4 regions of the Williamsia sp. Y844 genome follow, and region 1 is predicted to be linked to each of the others. Evidence: riboswitches for the same ligand, from Rfam matches in the RefSeq annotation. Region 1 holds a riboswitch; each other region holds the start of a gene.
The links. A riboswitch is a leader RNA that binds a small molecule or an ion and turns the genes downstream of it on or off. The one in region 1 is predicted to bind S-adenosylmethionine.
Positions count from the first base shown of each region.

Region 1 (4,570 bases):
GGTTCGCTGCGGTAGTACATGTGCGCGATGCGGCGGGCAATGCCGAGACCTGACGTGGGGGTGCGACCGGTGCCGTGATAGTCGCCGTTCTGCCAGTTGGCATCGGCCTTGATTGCCGCAATTTGTGTTGTCTGCGTACCGATTTGGTCGGCTGATGCGCGAGCGCCCACGGCCAGGATCAAGCCGCTCCGCACTCGCTCCGGGTAACCGATGACCCATTCCAGCGCGCGGGCGCCACCCATCGAGCCGCCGATGACGGCTGCGACGGTATCGATCTGCAGCGCATCGAGCAATGCGACCTCGGCGCGGACCTGATCGAGCACGGTGATGTTGGGGAAACGTGAACCCCACACCTGCCCTTCGGAATCCAGTGATGCCGGGCCGGTGGAACCGCCGCATCCACCGAGGACATTCGCCGAGACGACACACCACTCGTCGGTGTCGACTGCGGCGCCCGGACCGATCAGCCCGTCCCACCAACCGGGGGCGGGCTGATCGGGACCGGCGGGTCCGGTTGCGTGGGAGTCGCCGGTCAGGGCATGCAGAGCCAGAACTACGTTGTCGCGGGTGGGCGAGAGCGTGCCCCAGCGCTGAAACGCCAGGGTCACATTCTCGATCTGTCCACCGTTGTCCAACGAAATCGGGCCGACCGGCACACTGGTCAGCTGCCCATCGGGCAGGGATTCCCAGTCCGGATGGATTCGTGGTGGCGTGTGCGGGTCGATACTCACCTCACTTGGCCGCAGCGAAGCCTGCATCGAGGTCGGCGATGATGTCGACGACGTTCTCGATGCCGACAGCCAACCGGACCAGGCCGGGGGTCACGCCTGCGGCCAGCTGCTCTTCAGCGATCAGCTGGGAGTGGGTGGTCGAGGCGGGATGGATGACCAGCGAGCGCACATCACCGATGTTGGCGACATGGCTGTGCAGGACCAGTGCGTCGACGAACTTCTTGCCCGCGTCCACGCCGCCGACGATCTCGAAGCCGATGATCGCGCCCTGGCCGCGCGGAGCCAATTCCTGGCCTCGCTTGTACCAGCGCGAGGATTCGAGTCCGGCGTAGGCCACCGACTCCACCTGCGGGTGCTCTTCCAGGTACTTGGCCACCGCCTGGGCGTTCGACACGTGGCGTTCGATCCGCAGGCTGAGTGTTTCCAGGCCCTGGGCGATGAGGAACGCGTTGAACGGCGAGATGGCGGCACCGGTGTCGCGCAACCACTGCACGCGGGCCTTGAGGGCGTAGGCCGGAGCACCGAGGTCGGCAAAGATCGCACCGTGGTAGCTCGGGTCCGGGGTGGTGAATCCGGGGAACAGGTCCACACCGTCACGCTGGCCCCGCCAATCGAAGGTGCCGCCGTCGACGATCACGCCGCCGATCGCGGTGCCATGTCCACCAAGGTATTTCGTGGCCGAATGCACCACGATGTCGGCGCCGTGCTCCAGCGGGTTGATCAGGTACGGGGTGGCGACGGTGTTGTCGACGATCAATGGCAGGCCGGCCTCGTGGGCGACGGCGGAGATGCCGGGGAGATCGAGGATCTCGTTGTTCGGGTTCGAGATCGTCTCACCGAACAGCGCACGGGTGTTGGGCTGGATGGCCGCGCGCCAGCTGTCGAGGTCTTCGGGATCTTCGACGAAGCTGACCTGGATTCCGAGCTTGGGCAGCGTGTAGTGGAAGAGGTTGTACGTACCGCCGTACAGCCGCGGGCTCGACACCACGTGACCGCCGTTTTCGACGATGTTCAGGATTGAGTAGGTCTCGGCGGCCTGACCCGACGCGACGAGCAGAGCCGCCACGCCACCTTCGAGGGCTGCGATTCGCTGCTCGACGGCGTCCTGGGTGGGGTTCATGATGCGCGTGTAGATGTTGCCGGGCTCGGCCAGACCGAAGAGGTTGGCGGCGTGCTCGGTGTCGCGGAACGTGTACGACGTTGTCTGGTAAATCGGCAGGGCACGGGCAGAGGTTGCCGAATCCGGGCTCTGGCCAACATGGACCTGTTTGGTTTCAAAGCTCCAGTTGTCAGCCGGATTGACGTCGGTGTCAGACATGTAGGACTTCTCTTTCATGGTCGGTAGACATCCAATTAGAGGGTCCGACCTTTCGGACCCCGCGCTTGCCGCGGCGAACCGCAACCTGGTCGTCACCCGGAGCACCCCACCGCGGTTGGAGGGTTGCCGGTCAGCTAGCCGGGGCTTGTCGCTGACACTCAGGACCTGGCCAAAAGGATATAACACGCGGTTCCTGTTCAAAAAAGCGTTCAGCGCACGGAGATTCTGCGATTCGCCACCAGCCGGATGCCCCTGTACTACGTTCATGCGATTGGCCATTGTCAATGTCCACCGTAACTTTGGTGAACTGCCTCGAAATGCTTGAGGCCGTCGGTGATTCGAAACAACTGGGGCTGCTGTGGGTGTGAGGACGAAGCCTGATCGCTCTGTTCCGAAACCGGCCGGCCGACGGGTGGCGGCGCTGGCATCCGGAGCGGCTGCGGTCGCGCTGCCCGTGTTGACCTTCCTCGGGAGTGCTCCAGGGCTCGCGGCCCAGGCGCAGGCGTACGACTGTGGTGACGGCGTCGTGTTCGTGGTGGCCGGAACCGACGATCCGAACTTCCTGCACACCATAGGGGTGGAGACCCGCTACAGCGCCCGGGGCTACGTGATCAAACGCGTCGACTATCCGGGGACCTTCTGGCCACTCGGTGCACAGAGTTACGACGAGAACATCGAGACCGGACAAGCCGCGCTCACCCAGGATGTGGCGACCTATCAGGCCAACTGCCCGGGCAACCCGGCCGTCATCGCCGGCTATTCGCAGGGGGCCCGGATCGCAGGCGATGTACTGGCCGACATCGCGGCAGGCAAGGCCGACGGCGTGACCTCGGTCGGAGTGTCGGGCGAGCTCTATTCCGACCCTCGGCGACGCGGCACAAACGACGGTGCCGGAGCCGAGGTCAACCTCATCAATGCGTATCCGGGCGCGATGCTCGATGGTTCGCGCGACGGCGACTTCGGCGACATACCGGTGTACTCGGTCTGCATCGATGGTGACCCGGTCTGTGACATACCCGACCCGCGGCGAGATCCGATCGGGGCATTGGACGCGTTGCTGGGCTTCTGGGTCAAGCACCACAACTATGGCGGCATCATGACGGCAGGCCCGGGGGCGGCTGTGGGCACCGACGGGATCACCGTCATCGAGGGTCCCGACGGTGCCACGGTGATCTTCATCGCCGCCGATCCCTCACTCACCACTGTGCTGGCGCAGGTCGGACTGCCTAATTTGCTGCGCCCGGTGATTCTCGATTTCCCCTATGCCGAAACGGAGGTCATCCGGCCGATCTCCCGCGCGATCATGGGCTTGCTGCCTGCGCTCCCGCAGCTCGGGCATGGTGCGTATCTGACCGACCTGTACACGGTCCGGGACGCGCTGTCCGGTGACCCGGCCGCGTGGGCCGCGATTCTCGGGAGCGCGGTCAGCATCGTCAAATATCCGGTGAACTTCGTTCGGGACTGGGTTGCGGTGATCGATGCCGTACTCGACCACCGTGACCCGGATCTCGGGTTCATCGCGGCACCGACGGTGCGCGCCATGGCGGATGCGGCATTCGGTGCGGTCTCCGCGGGCAGGGCGGACGTGGGGGACCCGGCCACTGACACCGCCCTTGCCGGTGCTTCTCAGAGGGCGCTCGCTGCGTCGTCCGTTGATCGCCCGCAGGCCTCTGCCGACGTCATCCCGGGGCCTGGTCGGCATCGGGCGCCCGAGGTGTCCCCGCCGGCTGTGTCGGATCCCGATGTGCCGGAAGCCGATGTGCCCGCCTCCGTACCGGTGTGGAACGGTCCGGCAACCTCCCACGCGGACCAGGGTGCTGATGACGACGGCCCCGACGTCGTTGATTCCACGGCAGGTCAGAAGCCGGTCGCTCCTGATCTGCCTGCTGTCGAAGCGCCTGCTGCGACCGAGACAATGGCCGTTGACATGTCGGCGGACCTCACCACCGCCTCGTGATCCGGCCCCTGCGCTGACGCCCCTGACCCGTCAGGTGATGGGTATGCTGGCAAGCAGTACGCCCGTTATATTTACTTTGTCCGGTGAGCGAGGTAACAGCCCGCCGGACTAGGTTGAACATGTTTGGGTGCAGGCGCGCCAGCTCATGAGTCGGCGTCCGAAAGCGGGGCACACATCGTCGAGGAGGACGCGTAGCCATATGGGCAAGATCAAGGTCGAAGGAACGGTCGTAGAGCTGGACGGCGACGAGATGACTCGGATCATCTGGCAGTTCATCAAAGAGAAGCTGATCCACCCGTACCTCGATCTGAACCTGGAGTATTACGACCTCGGCATCGAGGAACGTGACCGTACCGACGACCAGGTCACCATCGACTCGGCATACGCCATCCTCAAACACGGTGTCGGCGTGAAGTGCGCCACCATCACCCCCGACGAAGCTCGTGTCGAAGAGTTCGGCCTGAAGAAGATGTGGCGCTCGCCCAACGGCACCATCCGAAATATTCTGGGCGGCACGATCTTCCGCGCTCCGATCATCATCTCCAACGTCCCGCGACTGGTGCC
Region 1 covers NZ_JBXCJB010000002.1:757,239-761,808, forward strand. The annotation lists gene metX (homoserine O-acetyltransferase MetX) at 1-731, opposite strand, end outside; gene AC1TQG_RS15815 (bifunctional o-acetylhomoserine/o-acetylserine sulfhydrylase) at 733-2,049, opposite strand; SAM riboswitch class IV at 2,106-2,215, opposite strand; gene AC1TQG_RS15820 (cutinase family protein) at 2,414-4,006, shown strand; gene AC1TQG_RS15825 (NADP-dependent isocitrate dehydrogenase) at 4,206-4,570, shown strand, end outside.

Region 2 (4,570 bases), 670 kb from region 1:
GTCGGTGATGATTCCCAGGACCTGGGAGCTGACCATCCCCGCGCCGACGCCTTGACCGAGGCGTGCGGCGACGACCATCCATGGACTCGATGCCAGCGCGCCAACGACACCCATTGCCGTGAACAGGGAAAGGCCGACGAGGAACAGCCTCCGTCGGCCGATCACATCCCCGAGCCTGCCTGCCGGTACCAGCGCCAGGCCGAACGTCAACGAATAGCCGGCGAGGATCCACTGCACCTGGGCGGTATCGGCACCCAGCGATGTGCGAATGGCCGGGATACCGATACCGAGAACTGTCGAGTCGAGCAGTGTGGTGAATCCGGCTGCAGCGCAGACCAGTACCTCTGCGCGCGACCCGACGGTGGTGCGTGGGTCAACCTGCAGCGCTGATATCGCTGTCACCGACCTTGCGTCGCGTCAGAGGTGCGCCCAGGCCCAGGTTCTCCCGCAGTGTGTTCGACTCGTACGCGGCCCGATACGCGCCCCGCTCTTGCAGCTCCGGGACCAACCAGTTGACGATGTCGTCCAGCCCGCCCGGCACGATGTACGGCGAGATGTTGAACCCATCGGTTGCACCACTGCGAACCCACTTGACCAATTCGTCGGCCACTTGCCCTGGCGTGCCGGCAAAACCGGAGCGCGCAGTTGTCTCGATGGCCACCTGCCGCAGCGACAGGTTCTTCGCATCGGCCAGTGCCCGCCATTCCTTCGCGATCGCGATGGGGTCCTTGCCGTCCCGCGCGGCGCCACGTGTCACCGAGATGGGTGCAGGCAGGGGATCTTCTTCGGGTAGTGGACCATCGGGATCACGATCGGAAAGGTCACGGCCCCACACCTGCCCGACGAGCGAGAGCGCCGTCTGCCCGGTGAATTGCCCCTCGCGGACCCACCGCTCCTTTTCCTCGACCTCGGAGGCGTTCTCCGCCAATACGATCTGCGTCCCGGGGAGGATCTTGATGTCATCGTCCGGCCGGCCGGCCTTGCGCAGACGCGCCCGAATGTCGTTCGCAAACTCGAGCGCATCGCCGAAATGCGTTCCGTGGGCCGAGAAGATCACCTCGGCGTTTGCCGCAGCGAAGTCTCGTCCGGTCGGCGAGTCGCCGGCTTGGAAGATCACCGGATGTCCCTGAGCACTGCGAGGAAGGGTCGGGGACAACTCGACATCGAACTGCGACGTCGTACGGCGAACGGTGCGGACCGCATCCTTCGCCGCCCATGAATCCGCATCCCGTGACGAGGAGATCGCGTTTCCGTTCCACGAATCCCAGATCTCTCGCGCGACCTGGATGAACTGTCCGGCACGCTCGTACCGCAGTTCGTGGTCGAGGAACCCGCCGCGACGGAAGTTCTCACCCGTCCACGCGTTGTCCGTGGTCACCACATTCCACCCGGCGCGACCACCGGAGAGAATATCGAGACCCGCAAGGCGTCGGGCAAGGTCCGCAGGCTCGTTGTACGTGGTGTTCTGGGTCGCGACGAGTCCGATGTGCGACGTGATTCCCGCGAGGGCGGACAATTGCGCGATCGCATCCGGCCGTCCGACGATGTCGAGATCGAGTATCTTTCCCTGCTGTTCGCGTAGGCGCAGGCCCTCGCCGAGGAAGAACGCGTCGAATAATCCGCGTTCTGCAGTGGTGATCACACGGCGGAAGGTCTCGAAGTCGATCTGCGACGCACTCGCAGGATCGGACCAGATGGTTGTGTGGTTGACGCCCTGGAAGAAGACACCGAAGTGCACGTGAGCGTCGGGGCGGAGAACAGTCATGACGTATCAGGCCTTCTGGTAGCGACTTGCAGGACGGGTGAGACCGAGGTTGGCGCGCAAAGTCGAACCCGGCACCGGACGATGGCTGATGCCGGTGGCGAACAGGCGCGGTAATACATGGCGAGCGAGAACCACCAGATCTTCGTCCAGGACGGTGGGGTGGATTCTGACGCCGTCGACATGATGTGCAAGCTCGGTCAAGAGGTCGACCAATTCAACAGCGCTGCCGATGAATTGGAGACGCGGAGATCGCTGGGCCTGCGTGTACGAGTTCAGATGCTCCAGCCGCTCGCCTGCCGATTCGGTAGCGGTGTCGAGGGTGACATCGAGCTCGGCAAAGGCAAGCCCGTCGAATGCCTTCGCGGCCACGGAAATAGCTTCGACGGAGGTCTCCGAGAACAGACGCACGTCGACGTCGCCCGCGGTTCCGAACACCACCAATTGTCCCTGCGGCGGCCTGGGAACGATAGCCGGGCCTTTGACGGAGAAACTCTCACCCTGGAAATCGATGTAATGCAGCTTGTCTCGATCGAGGAATCGGCCGGATGCGAAGTCGCGGATCACCGCATCGTCCTCCCAGGAATCCCACAGACCACGGGCAACAGTGATCGAATCCCGCTGTTCACGTGCACGTTCCGACTCTTTATCCACCTCGGGTCGGCCCCATACCTTCGACGCAGCACTGTCGGTGACGGGTGCCGCGATCCAACCGGCTCGCCCCCGCGACGCGTAGTCGAGAGTCGCCAACTGCGAAGCCGTATGGAACGGTTCGGCGTACGTCGTACCGATAAACGGAACGAGTCCGATGGTCGATGTCGTCGCCGCCACGAAGGCCGCGCGGTTGGGCGCGTCGATGCGTCCGACAACGTCGCTGGTGGCACCGACGATCGAGTCGTCGAACGTCGCCAACGTGAAGCCGGCATTCTCCGCTGCAGCAACTCTCCGTCTCACGGTCTCGCCGGTCAGCAAGGCGTCGGGCGCATGAGATGCCCGTCGCCACGCCGCCGGATGATTTCCCTCCCCATCGAGCTCGATACCCAGGGCGAAAATGCTCATGCTGAAACCTCTTTCGATGCGAGACTCTTCTCGAACGGATGGACGCCGACCTCATCGGAGGCCAGTGTCGTGTCGTATAGCGGCGTGTAACCGGCAGCGAGATACAACGCCACCGCCTCGGGCTGGTTCCATCCGGTTGTCAAAAAGATTCGCCGATAGCCACGGCCGATCGCGATCTTCTCGAGTTCGGCCACGATCGTCTTGCCGTACCCGCGGCCGCGGTACGCCGACGCCGTCCAGATTCGCTTGAGTTCGGCGGTGGTGGCGTCGTACTGACGGAACGCGCCACCGGCCACCGGGACGCCGCCGGCCAGTGCGACGATCAGAACGCCGCCCGGCGGCGCGAACTCCTCTGCGGGATACGCCCGCAGTTCGCTGTACTGCTCCCCCGGGCTGCGCCCATAACGAGAGCTGTATTCGAGGGCCAACTCCTCGATCAGCGGGGAAGCCAGCGGATCGTCCTGATGGACCGTGGCGATCTGCAACTGTGCAGTATCGACAGTGCCCGTGGCCGATCCACCGGCTCCACTCCGTAATGCACTCACGCGTCTTTCCTTCCATCGGTCCGGGCAGGAGCACCCGCCTTCGCGGGTTGCTGCGACGTCATCGAGCCCTGGTCTCTCGGTCGCTCTGGATGGTCTTGTTCGACTACCTATGCTTCGGTACGTGGAAGTCCGGGCGGGTTGATTTCCGAGACGGTGACGGCTTCGGACTGCAGGCCCCAGCGGTCGATGACCTTCTGGTAGCTGCCGTCCTCGATCGCGTGGTTGATGGCCTCGTTGATGGCTTCGATGAGGCCGTTGTCCTTCTTTGTCAGAACCGCGATCTCGCCCTGCAGCGCATCACCCGCACCGGAGAACACCCCGATCACCTCGGTGTCGCCCGACGTGGCAGCGTGGTAGACCGACGACGGGTTGGGGCCGAAGTATCCGTCGATTCGACCCGAACCGAGGGCCAGGTAATAGTCGGATGCATTCTGGTAGTACACGATCTCTGCCGGCGCGAGACCATCGGCGACATTCTGCTCGTTCCAGTCGACCAGCAGCTGCTCCTGATTGGTTCCTGAACCGACCCCGATCTTCTTGCCCGCGACGTCCTTACGACCTTCGACCTTCCAACCACTGTCCTTAGGTGCTTCGAAGGCAAGGTTGTCGAGGCGATACGTGGCGAAGTCGTACTTGTCCTTGCGCTCTTCGGTCACCGTGACATTGGAGATGAACAGGTCGTTCTCACCGGAGTCGATCTTGACGAAGTTCTGCGACCAGTCCGCAACCGCCAGATCAACTTTGAGGCCGAGGATGTCACCGATCAGATACGTGAAGTCGACCTCCGATCCGATGATCGTCCTGTCGTCGGTGGCGTAGAACCGCAGCGGTGGAGCGGTACCGCCGGCTCCTGTCACGACAAGCGTGCCGCGATCGCGGATCGCTTGGGGCACCTTGGCTGCGATGTCAGCGACCTTGTCGACGCGAACTCGGCTGGACTGCTCTGGCGACAGGTCGAAGCTCTGCCCGTCGGACGTGACCACCTCGGACTCCGCAGTCGGTTCGCTGCACCCGGTGACCAGCAATGCGAGCGCGGCAAATGCGGACGCGACAATCGAGAGTCGACGGCTTGTTCTGGACATGTTTGTTCCTTGTTTGTCGGTTTGAGTGAGATGGATCAGAGGACGTGTGCGAGAAAAGCTTTGGTGCGTTCTTCCTTGGGAGAGTCGATGAGTTCCGCCGGGGTTCCCTGTTCGACGATGAC
Region 2 covers NZ_JBXCJB010000002.1:90,867-95,436, reverse strand. The annotation lists gene AC1TQG_RS12815 (MFS transporter) at 1-402, opposite strand, end outside; gene AC1TQG_RS12810 (NtaA/DmoA family FMN-dependent monooxygenase) at 374-1,765, opposite strand; gene AC1TQG_RS12805 (LLM class flavin-dependent oxidoreductase) at 1,772-2,821, opposite strand; gene AC1TQG_RS12800 (GNAT family N-acetyltransferase) at 2,818-3,366, opposite strand; SAM riboswitch class I at 3,376-3,462, opposite strand; gene AC1TQG_RS12795 (ABC transporter substrate-binding protein) at 3,474-4,448, opposite strand; gene AC1TQG_RS12790 (amino acid ABC transporter ATP-binding protein) at 4,484-4,570, opposite strand, start outside.
Region 2: another riboswitch for S-adenosylmethionine. It lies ahead of AC1TQG_RS12800 (GNAT family N-acetyltransferase); the one in region 1 lies ahead of AC1TQG_RS15815 (bifunctional o-acetylhomoserine/o-acetylserine sulfhydrylase).

Region 3 (4,570 bases), 670 kb from region 1:
TTGCGGTAGTGCCGGTTTCGGGCTCGTAGGAGGACTGATGCGATCAGTGCGGCGCACAGAGATCCGGTCAGCACACCTATCTTGACGATTTGATCGCGCTCAGAGCCCAGGCCGAAGGCAAGGTCGCCGATGAGTAGGGACACGGTGAATCCGATGCCGGCCAGGATCGAGATGCCGAGGACGTCGATCCAGCGAACGCTGGCGTCGAGGGAGGCCCGCGTGAACGCCGACAGCAGTCGGGTGGTGCCGAAGATACCGATTGCTTTGCCGAAGACCAGGCCGAAGATGATGCCGAGGGCGATGGGATCACTCAACGCATCGGTCAGGCCGTCGAGACCTCCGATCGCGACGCCGGCAGCGAAGAACGCAAAGATCGGAATCGCGATACCCGCCGAGATGGGCCGGATTCGGTGTTCGAAGTGTTCAGCCAGACCGATTCCGGCCTCCGGGCCACCGGCTGCCTTGCTCCGAAGGACCGGAACGGTGAACCCGAGTAGAACACCGGCGACCGTGGCGTGAATCCCGGACTCATGGACGAACACCCAGGTCAGAGAGGCCAGTGGAATGAGCAGCCACCAGGATCGGATTCGGCGCTGGACGCAGATGGCGAACAGCACCAGCGGTATCGCGGCGAGCGCGAGGGCACCGAGATCGATGTCGTCGCTGTAGAAGATGGCGATCACGGTGATGGCGAGAAGGTCGTCGACCACGGCAAGGGTGAGCAGGAATGTCCGCAGGGCCACCGGTAGGTGTGTAGAGATCACTGCCAGGACGGCGACCGCAAACGCGATGTCGGTGGCGGTGGGAATGGCCCAGCCCTGGGTGGCGCCATCGCCGACGTGGGCGGTGAACGCCACAAAGATGACGGCAGGCACCACCATGCCGCCGACTGCCGCGGCGATCGGAAGGACCGCGCGCTTCGGGTCACGGAGGTCGCCGGCAACGAACTCGCGTTTGAGTTCGAGGCCCACCACAAAGAAGAAGATCGCGAGCAGTCCGTCGGCAGCCCAGGTGGCCAACGACAGATCGAGGTGGACGCCCAGTGCGTCCGTGCCGACCTGGAACTCGCTGAGATCGGTGTAGGAATCGGACCACGGCGAATTGGCCCAGATCAGCGCAACCACGGTCGCCACCAGCAGGATTGCGCCACCGATGGTCTCTTTGCGGAGGATGTCGGCGATGCGCGATGACTCAGCCCATGAGCCCCGGGCAAAGAGTGGAGATGGGGTTTTTCGATCCTGTGCTGACACGTTGTGTCCTGTCTTTGGGTCGGCGAAGCGCGACACGCGCAACCATCAAGAGACGGTATTGAGCACGCGGCCGACCAGACTTCCCGGCACACCGCCGGTAACGTTACCGCCTGGCAAATACGCGTGGACAGGTGGCGCGGAATCAGAGGCGATGGCAGGGATCGGCTGCTCACGCGGCAGACTGTTGCCCATGTCTGAGAAAGATCTGAGGCCGGCTGAATCCGGCAAAGCGGCGACTGATGCCCCGTCACCGCTGTTCGGCTGGTCGCTGGTGGGTAGCAGCGGGGTGGTTGCCCCGCAGGAACGACTGTCGTGGCCGCGCACGGTGGGCATCGGTCTGCAGCACGTGGTGGCCATGTTCGGTGCGACGTTCCTGGTGCCGGTCCTCACCGGATTCCCGCCGGCGACGACTCTGCTCTTCTCCGGCATCGGCACGATCCTGTTCTTGCTCATCACGCGCAATCAGCTGCCGAGCTACCTAGGTTCGAGTTTTGCGATCATCGCGCCGGTCCTCGCCGCGACGGCCTCACACGGGCACGGGTCCGCGCTGGGCGGCATCGTGATGGTGGGCGCGATGCTGATCGTCATCGGCGTGGTGGTGCAATTCGCAGGCACCGGCTGGATCCACGCGCTGATGCCGCCGATCGTGACCGGAACCATCGTTGCCCTGATCGGCCTGAATCTCGCGCCGACTGCCAAGTCGAACTATGAGCAGGATGCGGCGACGGCCACGCTGGTCCTGGTGCTACTGATCGCCTCGCTGGTGTTGTTCAAGGGCTTGCTCGGTCGGCTCGCGATTTTCACCAGTGTTGTCATCGGCTATTTGTTTGCACTGGTCCGCGATGAGGTCGACACAGATCCCATCGGGGCCGCCGATTGGGTTGGCCTGCCCGACTTTCAGGCGCCGACGTTCCATCTGTCGGTGCTGCCGATGTTCTTGCCGGTTGTGTTGGTGCTGGTGGTCGAGAACATCGGGCACGTCAAGTCGATCAATACGATGACCGGCATCAACTACGACCACAAGATCGGTCGGGCGTTGGCCGCCGATGGTATCGCCACGGTGCTGGCAGGCAGCGGTGGTGGTTCTGCCACAACGACTTACGCCGAGAACATCGGCGTCATGGCGGCCACCAAGGTGTACTCGACGGCTGCCTACTGGGTGGCAGGCATCGCTGCAGTGCTGCTGGGTATGTCGCCGAAGGTGGGTGCGGTCATCGCATCGGTTCCGCCGGGTGTCCTCGGTGGTGTGACCACAGCGCTCTACGGCCTCGTCGGAATCCTGGGTGTGCACATCTGGGTGACCAACAAGGTGGACTTCTCCAAGCCCGTCAACCAGTTCACCGCAGCCATCGCACTCGTGATCGCCATCGCCGACTTCTCTTGGACCATCGGAGATTTGAGCTTCGGCGGAATCGCACTGGGAGCTGTTGCGGCACTGCTGATCTATCACGTCATGCGCGTGGTCGGCGGCTGGCGCGGGACAGTTGTGGTGGACAAGGCGGACGTCGAGTAGGCCTGCACTGACCCCGATTGATCGCCCCCTCAAGTGTTTGAGGGGGCGATCTTTTGTCTGTCGCGAGGTCGGGAAGTCGCCGGCTCACCACTCTGTTTTCAGACAAATGGACACCACGCAAGGTTTAAAACATGGTGATTCCAACCCGAAAGCCCACTCTCGCAAGGCAAATCAAATTCTACCCCTTGACGGATGGTTCATCGACCGCATAGATTCCTCCTCACCATCCAGAGCGACCGAGAGACTTGGCTCGTCGACGTCGCAGCAACCCCGTCATAGGACGTGTGGGTGCTACCGCCAAGAACGATGGAGGAACGATTATGGAACGCGCATCGTGGCGACGTCTGCACGTCGACCTGTGTCGAGCGGGCACCTGCGTCTGTATGTAGGTCTGACCCGCCTCACCCACACATTCTTGTCCTATTGGAAGGCCCTTTCAGCGATGCTCGCTGCGCGCATACACCAGTGGTCACCGTGACCCAGATAGATACCCGCTCGACGCTCGACGTATCGGCCGAGGTAGACGACGTAGACCTGGTCATTGCACGTAAGTGGCATCCGTGGCGTTGGATCATCGCGATTGCCGCGCTGATCGTTGTCGTCCAGTTCCTGCACGGATTTGCGACCAACCCGGGCTGGGATTGGGGCACGTTCGCGCAGTATTTCACCGCGTCGTCGGTGATGTCTGCGCTGTGGCTGACCATCCAGCTGACGTTCTGGGGATCTCTGTTCGGATTTGCGATCGGCATTGCGCTGGCTGCGGCCAGACTGTCGAAGAATCCGGTACTGCAGGTCATTGCCTGGTTCTACATCTGGGCATTCCGTTCGATCCCTTTGATCGTCCAGTTGCTGTTCTGGTTCAACCTCGCGTACCTCTATCAAACTCTTTCGGTAGGAGTTCCGTTCGGGCCGAGCTTCTTCGAGTTCAATGTCAACAATGTGATCAGTGGTTCCGCTGCGGCCATCATCGGTCTGGCGTTGCACCAGGCGGCGTATTCGGCGGAGATAATCCGTGCCGGGATCATCTCGGTAGACCAGGGTCAGCTCGAAGCCGCTGCAGCACTAGGTATTCCGAAGCACCGTGAGTTCTTCAAGATCATCTTGCCGCAGGCGATGCGGGGAATCCTGCCGAACGCCGCGAATGAAGTCATCAGCTTGTTCAAGGGCACCTCGATCGTGTCGGTCATGGCAATTGCCGAGCTGTTCTACCAGGTACAGGTCATCTACGGGCGCAGTGGACGCGTCGTCCCGCTGCTGATGGTTGCCACGGTCTGGTACATCGTCCTCACGTCGATCCTGTCGGTCGTGCAGTTCTACGTGGAGCGACACTATGCCAAGGGTGCGCTGCGGACCATTCCGTTGACGCCGGTGCAACAGATTCGAAAGAAGTTCTCCGACATCTCCTTTGCGCCGCGCGGGGCGACCCGATGACCGAGGCGATAGAGAACTCGAAGTACGCGGTCGAGGTCAGGGGCGTTCACAAGTCCTTCGGCGATCTCGAGGTGCTCAAAGGCGTCGACTTGGTCGTGCGACCGGGTGAGGTCACCGCGATCATCGGTCCGTCGGGATCAGGGAAGTCGACGCTACTGCGCGCCCTCAACCACTTGGAGAAAGTCGATCACGGCACCGTCCGTGTCGATGGTGACCTGGTCGGGTACAAACGCAAGGGCAACAAGCTTCACGAGCTGAGCAACAAGGAAATTCTGCAGCAACGCTCGCGGATCGGTTTTGTGTTCCAGAACTTCAACCTGTTTCCGCATCTGACCGCACTCGAGAATGTCATCGAGGCGCCGATTTCGGCACAGAG
Region 3 covers NZ_JBXCJB010000002.1:85,981-90,550, forward strand. The annotation lists gene nhaA (Na+/H+ antiporter NhaA) at 1-1,250, opposite strand, end outside; gene AC1TQG_RS12780 (uracil-xanthine permease family protein) at 1,441-2,763, shown strand; SAM riboswitch class I at 2,984-3,076, shown strand; gene AC1TQG_RS12785 (amino acid ABC transporter permease) at 3,229-4,194, shown strand; gene AC1TQG_RS12790 (amino acid ABC transporter ATP-binding protein) at 4,191-4,570, shown strand, end outside.
Region 3: another riboswitch for S-adenosylmethionine. It lies ahead of AC1TQG_RS12785 (amino acid ABC transporter permease); the one in region 1 lies ahead of AC1TQG_RS15815 (bifunctional o-acetylhomoserine/o-acetylserine sulfhydrylase).

Region 4 (4,570 bases), on a different contig from region 1:
GGAATGCAGGACGAGGAAGGTGGCAGTGATCGCGCCCCACAGCACCAGCAGCGACACCAGCAATCGGCTGGCGACCGCCCGACCGAGGGAGCGAGTGCGCGCCACCTCGGTCGGGCCTGCCACCGTGTCGATCACGGTCACTTGCTCACCCAGGCGTCGTAGAACGTCGGGTAGGCCTGCGGTTCGAACTTCACGCCTTGCAGGTTGTTACTGCGGCCGAGCACGTAGTTGAAGACGTAGACCGGGAACACTGCGGCGTCGTCGGCGATCTGCTGCTGGGCGCGAGCGTAGATCTCCGACTGCTTGGTCAGATCGGTTTCGCCAAGCGCTGCGATCAAGTCGGAATCAACAGCGGGATTGGAGTACTTGGCCACGTTTGTTCCGAAACTGTCCACCGGAATGTTCGACGAATGATCGAGCGTGCGAAGTGCATCCGGTGACGCCCGCTGCCAGCTGATGTCGAGGACGTCGTAGCCGTTGGTGAAAAGGGCGGTGTAGTAGTCGTCGATGGTGGTGTTCTTGATCTGGTAGTCGACACCGATCTTCTTGGCGGACGACTGCACCTGCTCGAGCAGGGTGTCGCGTTGTTCGCGAGCGTATTCCTTGAGGAAGGGATGCACGACGGTCAGACGCTTTCCGTCCTTGGTGCGGTAGCCGTCGCCGTCGCGTGCGGTCCAGCCGGCTTCGTCGAGAAGCTGATTGGCTTTGTCCTCGTCGTAGACGTACGCCGACTCACTGGCCTTGTTGTAGCCGACCGTGGCGGGGCTCAAGGTGTTCTTCGCGGGCTGGAAGACGCCGAAGTAGAGCTTGTCGACGATGGTGTCCCAGTCGATTCCGGCCCGGAAGGCTTCGCGGACCTTGATGTCGGAGAAGACGCCGGCCTGTGTGTTGGGGTAGTAGTTGTAGTTTCCGCCCGGAGCCTGGACCGTCTCGACGGAATAGCCGGGTGTGTCCTTGAGCGCGCTGACGTTGACCGGCGGGACGCTGGCAATCGCATCGACCTGATTGCTGGTCAAAGCGCCGTAGCGAGAGGAGTCTTCGGGGATCTCCTGGATGCTGATGGCTGCCAGGTGTGCCTTGCCGGAGTGGTCGGCGTTGCCCGGACCCCAGTTGTAGGCCTCGTTGCGGGTGTAGTCGATGCCCTTGTTCGGGGTGTAGCCGGCTTCACTGACAAACGGCCCGGTGCCGACGATCTTGCTGCACAGGGCATCTGTTCCCTGAGTCAGGGTGGAGGGGGCCTCGATGCCGAGGTATGCCGAGGCCGCGGAGGGAAGGAAGGCCGAATTCGGCTCGGAGAAGGTGACTTCCACGTGCGTCGGGTCGATGACGTTGGTGCCGGCGTAGGTGGCGATGGTGTTGGCCGCGAGTTGGGACTTGGTGTTGGGGTCGACGATGTGGTCGAGGTTGGCCTTGACTGCGTTGCCGTCGAACTTTTCTCCGTTGGAGAAGGTGACGTCGTCGCGGAGGGTGAAGGAGTAGGTGAGCTGGTCGGGGGACACGCTCCACTCGGTGGCGAGCCAGGGGTCGAGGCTGCCGTCGGTGTTGAGGGCGACAAGAGAGTCGAGGATCGGGCGGGAGAAGAAGCCGGCGACGTCGGCAGGGCTCTGATGGGGGTCGATGCAGCCGCCGGGACTGCTGTTGATGGCAAACCGAAGGGTGCCGCCGTCGACGGGATCACCGGTGGCCGTCGCGGAATTATTGCTGTCGCCGGAGCCACAGGCGCTGGCGACAAGTCCGACCGTGAGAGCCGTAAGAATCGTGGCCTTGCTCAGATGACCCGGTCCGGGATGCACCCGTCTCAATCGGCCGGCAGCAGGTGTTCGGGACATCGGTTTTCTCCTCGTGAATGCAATGGGCGTGGCAGGTGCTCAGGATTCGATCGCGTGGTGCGTTGAACAAGGTCATCAAGCTTCCGGAAATCTCTTCGGGCTCGCTTGCGTGAACCCCGCGCTTGCCCCATGCCGGTGAAGGCTGGGGCCGTGTCTGTCATCCAGGGCACCCCGCCGCGGTGGAGGGTTGCCGACCAGCAAGCTGGAACTTGGCGCTGATACTCGTTGACACAGGGCAGTTGTTGTCCACCAAGCGAATCCGGGCATCATGTGGGTATGCCCGGGCAGGGGATTTCAACTGTTGGACAGAACCATACTCACGCTCCTGCGGAAATCCGATGGATGCGCGGAGTTCCGATCGCCGAGAAGTTAAAGCACATGGGTATGGACGACGCCGTAAAAGTCTGTTAGCGTCGGCGTCGGTCACGAGTACCAGCGAATAGCCCCGGCTTGCTGGTCAGCAACCCTCCATCGCGGCGGGGTGCTCCGGGTGAAGACCTGGCCTGTTCGAACCCGAACAGGCAAGCGCGGACCCCCCACGTCCGAGTTCCGAACTGCTCCATCGGCAGGTTCGAAACTTGGTGCGTGCGGAATCCCTGACACCGGAAGCTGGTGTGAGATATGAGCACTGCAACACTGAATCGAACCCTGAATGCTCTTGCAGCGATAGAAGGTTCGGACACCCAGGCGCCATTGCGGGATGGCTCGACCACGCGATACGTCAACTTCGACTACGCGGCGAGTGCACCGGCGTTGTGCAGCGTGGTCGAGAGAATCACACAATTGCTTCCGACCTACTCGAGCGTGCATCGGGGCGCGGGCTACGCATCGCAGGTCACGACGCAGGCGTACGAGACCGCCCGTGAGCAGGTCGCGGACTTTGTCGGTGCCGGCGAGCAGCACTGCCTGATCTTTACGCGGAACACCACCGATTCGCTGAACCTCCTGGCCCGCTGTGTGCCGGGAAAGGTCGTCGTCCTCGATCTGGAACATCATTCAAATCTGTTGCCGTGGAGTGACGTTCACGTGGTCCGTGCCGCGAATACGCTGGCCGCGACGATCGTTCGCGTGGAGACCGCACTGATAGAGACCGGTGCGGCGTTGCTGGCGGTCACCGGTGCTTCCAACGTCACCGGCGAGATCTTGCCGATCGGTGAACTGGCAGATCTTGCGCACCGCAACGGCGCTCGGATCGCTGTCGACGGAGCGCAGTTGGTTCCGCACCGCAGGGTGGACATCACTGCAGGCGGCATCGACTACCTGGCCTTTTCAGGACACAAGACCTACGCGCCTTTCGGGGCCGGAGTGCTTGTCGGACTGCGGGATTGGCTGGATGCGGCCGACCCGTACCTCGCAGGCGGCGGTGCCGTACTCAATGTCACCGAGCAGGACGTGAAGTGGGCGCCCGCGCCTGCCCGTCATGAAGGCGGTTCGCCCAACGTCCTGGGTGCGGCTGCGCTCGCGGCGGCCTGCGTCGAGATCGAATCCCTCGGGGAGGCTGTTGTTTCCCATGAAACGTCACTCACCGACCGGTTGCGCAATGGTCTGGCGGAGATCCCGGGCGTGCATGCCCTGAAGATCTTCACCGACAGCACCGATGCCGTTGGCGTTGTCAGCTTTGTCGTCGACGGGCATCGGGCATCTGAGGTGGCAGCCCATCTCTCGGCCGAACACGGCATCGGGGTGCGCGATGGACGATTCTGCGCCCACCCGCTTCTGGACCGTCTGGGCCACGGCTCAGGGGCTGTACGCGCCAGCCTCGGCCTCGGTTCGACCTCCGAGGACGTCGACCTTCTGCTCGCCGCCCTCCGAACCCTCTAGACCCCGGGGTGGGGGACACTCAGTGCGATGAGCGCGGTGTCGTCTTCGAGCCCGGCACCGAAACTGTCGAGCAATGCCCGCACGTCCTCGATGATCTGGCCTGCGGACGTCGGCGTGTGTGCCGCGGCGAACTCGAGCAGCGCACCGTTGTCGTCGTACCGCTCGGGACCAGGTCCGGTCCGCGCCTCGGTGAGCCCGTCGGTGTAGAGCAGGAGGGTGTCGCCGGCATCGAGGTGGATCCGCTTCGAGACGAACTCAGGGTCGCGCAGGATGCCGACCAGTTGCCCACCTTCGGTGCTCACGTACTGCGCTTGACCGGCGGCGGTGAGCAGTAGGGCGGGTGGGTGCCCACCACTGGCGAGGTGGACGTCGAATCCGTTGTCGCGGCGGGTGAGCACACCGAAGATCACTGTGCAGAACCGTGGTTCGTCACCCTGGTGATTCGCATGCAACACGGTGTGGAGGTTGCGTAACACCGCAATCGGATCGTCGTCGTACACCGCCGCAGCGCGCAGCGTGTAGCGGGTCAGCGAGGTCACCGCTGCCGCGGTGGCCCCTTTGCCGCACACGTCGCCGAGGAAGAACCCCCACTTGTGCGCCGACAGGGCGAACACGTCGTAGAAGTCGCCGCCGACATCGTCGATCGACGCGGCGTGGTAGTGGGCCGCTGCCTCCATGCCATCGGGAGGTCGTAACGACGGTGGAAGCAGCGAGCGCTGAAGAGTCGAGGCGAGCAGTTGTATGCGCGCACGTTCTTCTTCTGCATGGCGCCGCGCCTCGAGCAGCTGTTTCTCGTATGCGCGTCGGTCACGTGCGTCCTGTGCGGTGATGCGGACGAGCACGGCGGTTCCATCGGCACCGATCTTCACGTTCGCGGTGACGAAGACGGGCAGTCGTCGGCCGTCGGCCGCGACGAGGTC
Region 4 covers NZ_JBXCJB010000004.1:693,391-697,960, reverse strand. The annotation lists gene AC1TQG_RS24420 (ABC transporter permease) at 1-141, opposite strand, end outside; gene AC1TQG_RS24415 (ABC transporter substrate-binding protein) at 138-1,829, opposite strand; SAM riboswitch class IV at 1,943-2,060, opposite strand; SAM riboswitch class IV at 2,251-2,363, shown strand; gene AC1TQG_RS24410 (aminotransferase class V-fold PLP-dependent enzyme) at 2,451-3,650, shown strand; gene AC1TQG_RS24405 (PP2C family protein-serine/threonine phosphatase) at 3,647-4,570, opposite strand, start outside.
Region 4: another riboswitch for S-adenosylmethionine. It lies ahead of AC1TQG_RS24415 (ABC transporter substrate-binding protein); the one in region 1 lies ahead of AC1TQG_RS15815 (bifunctional o-acetylhomoserine/o-acetylserine sulfhydrylase).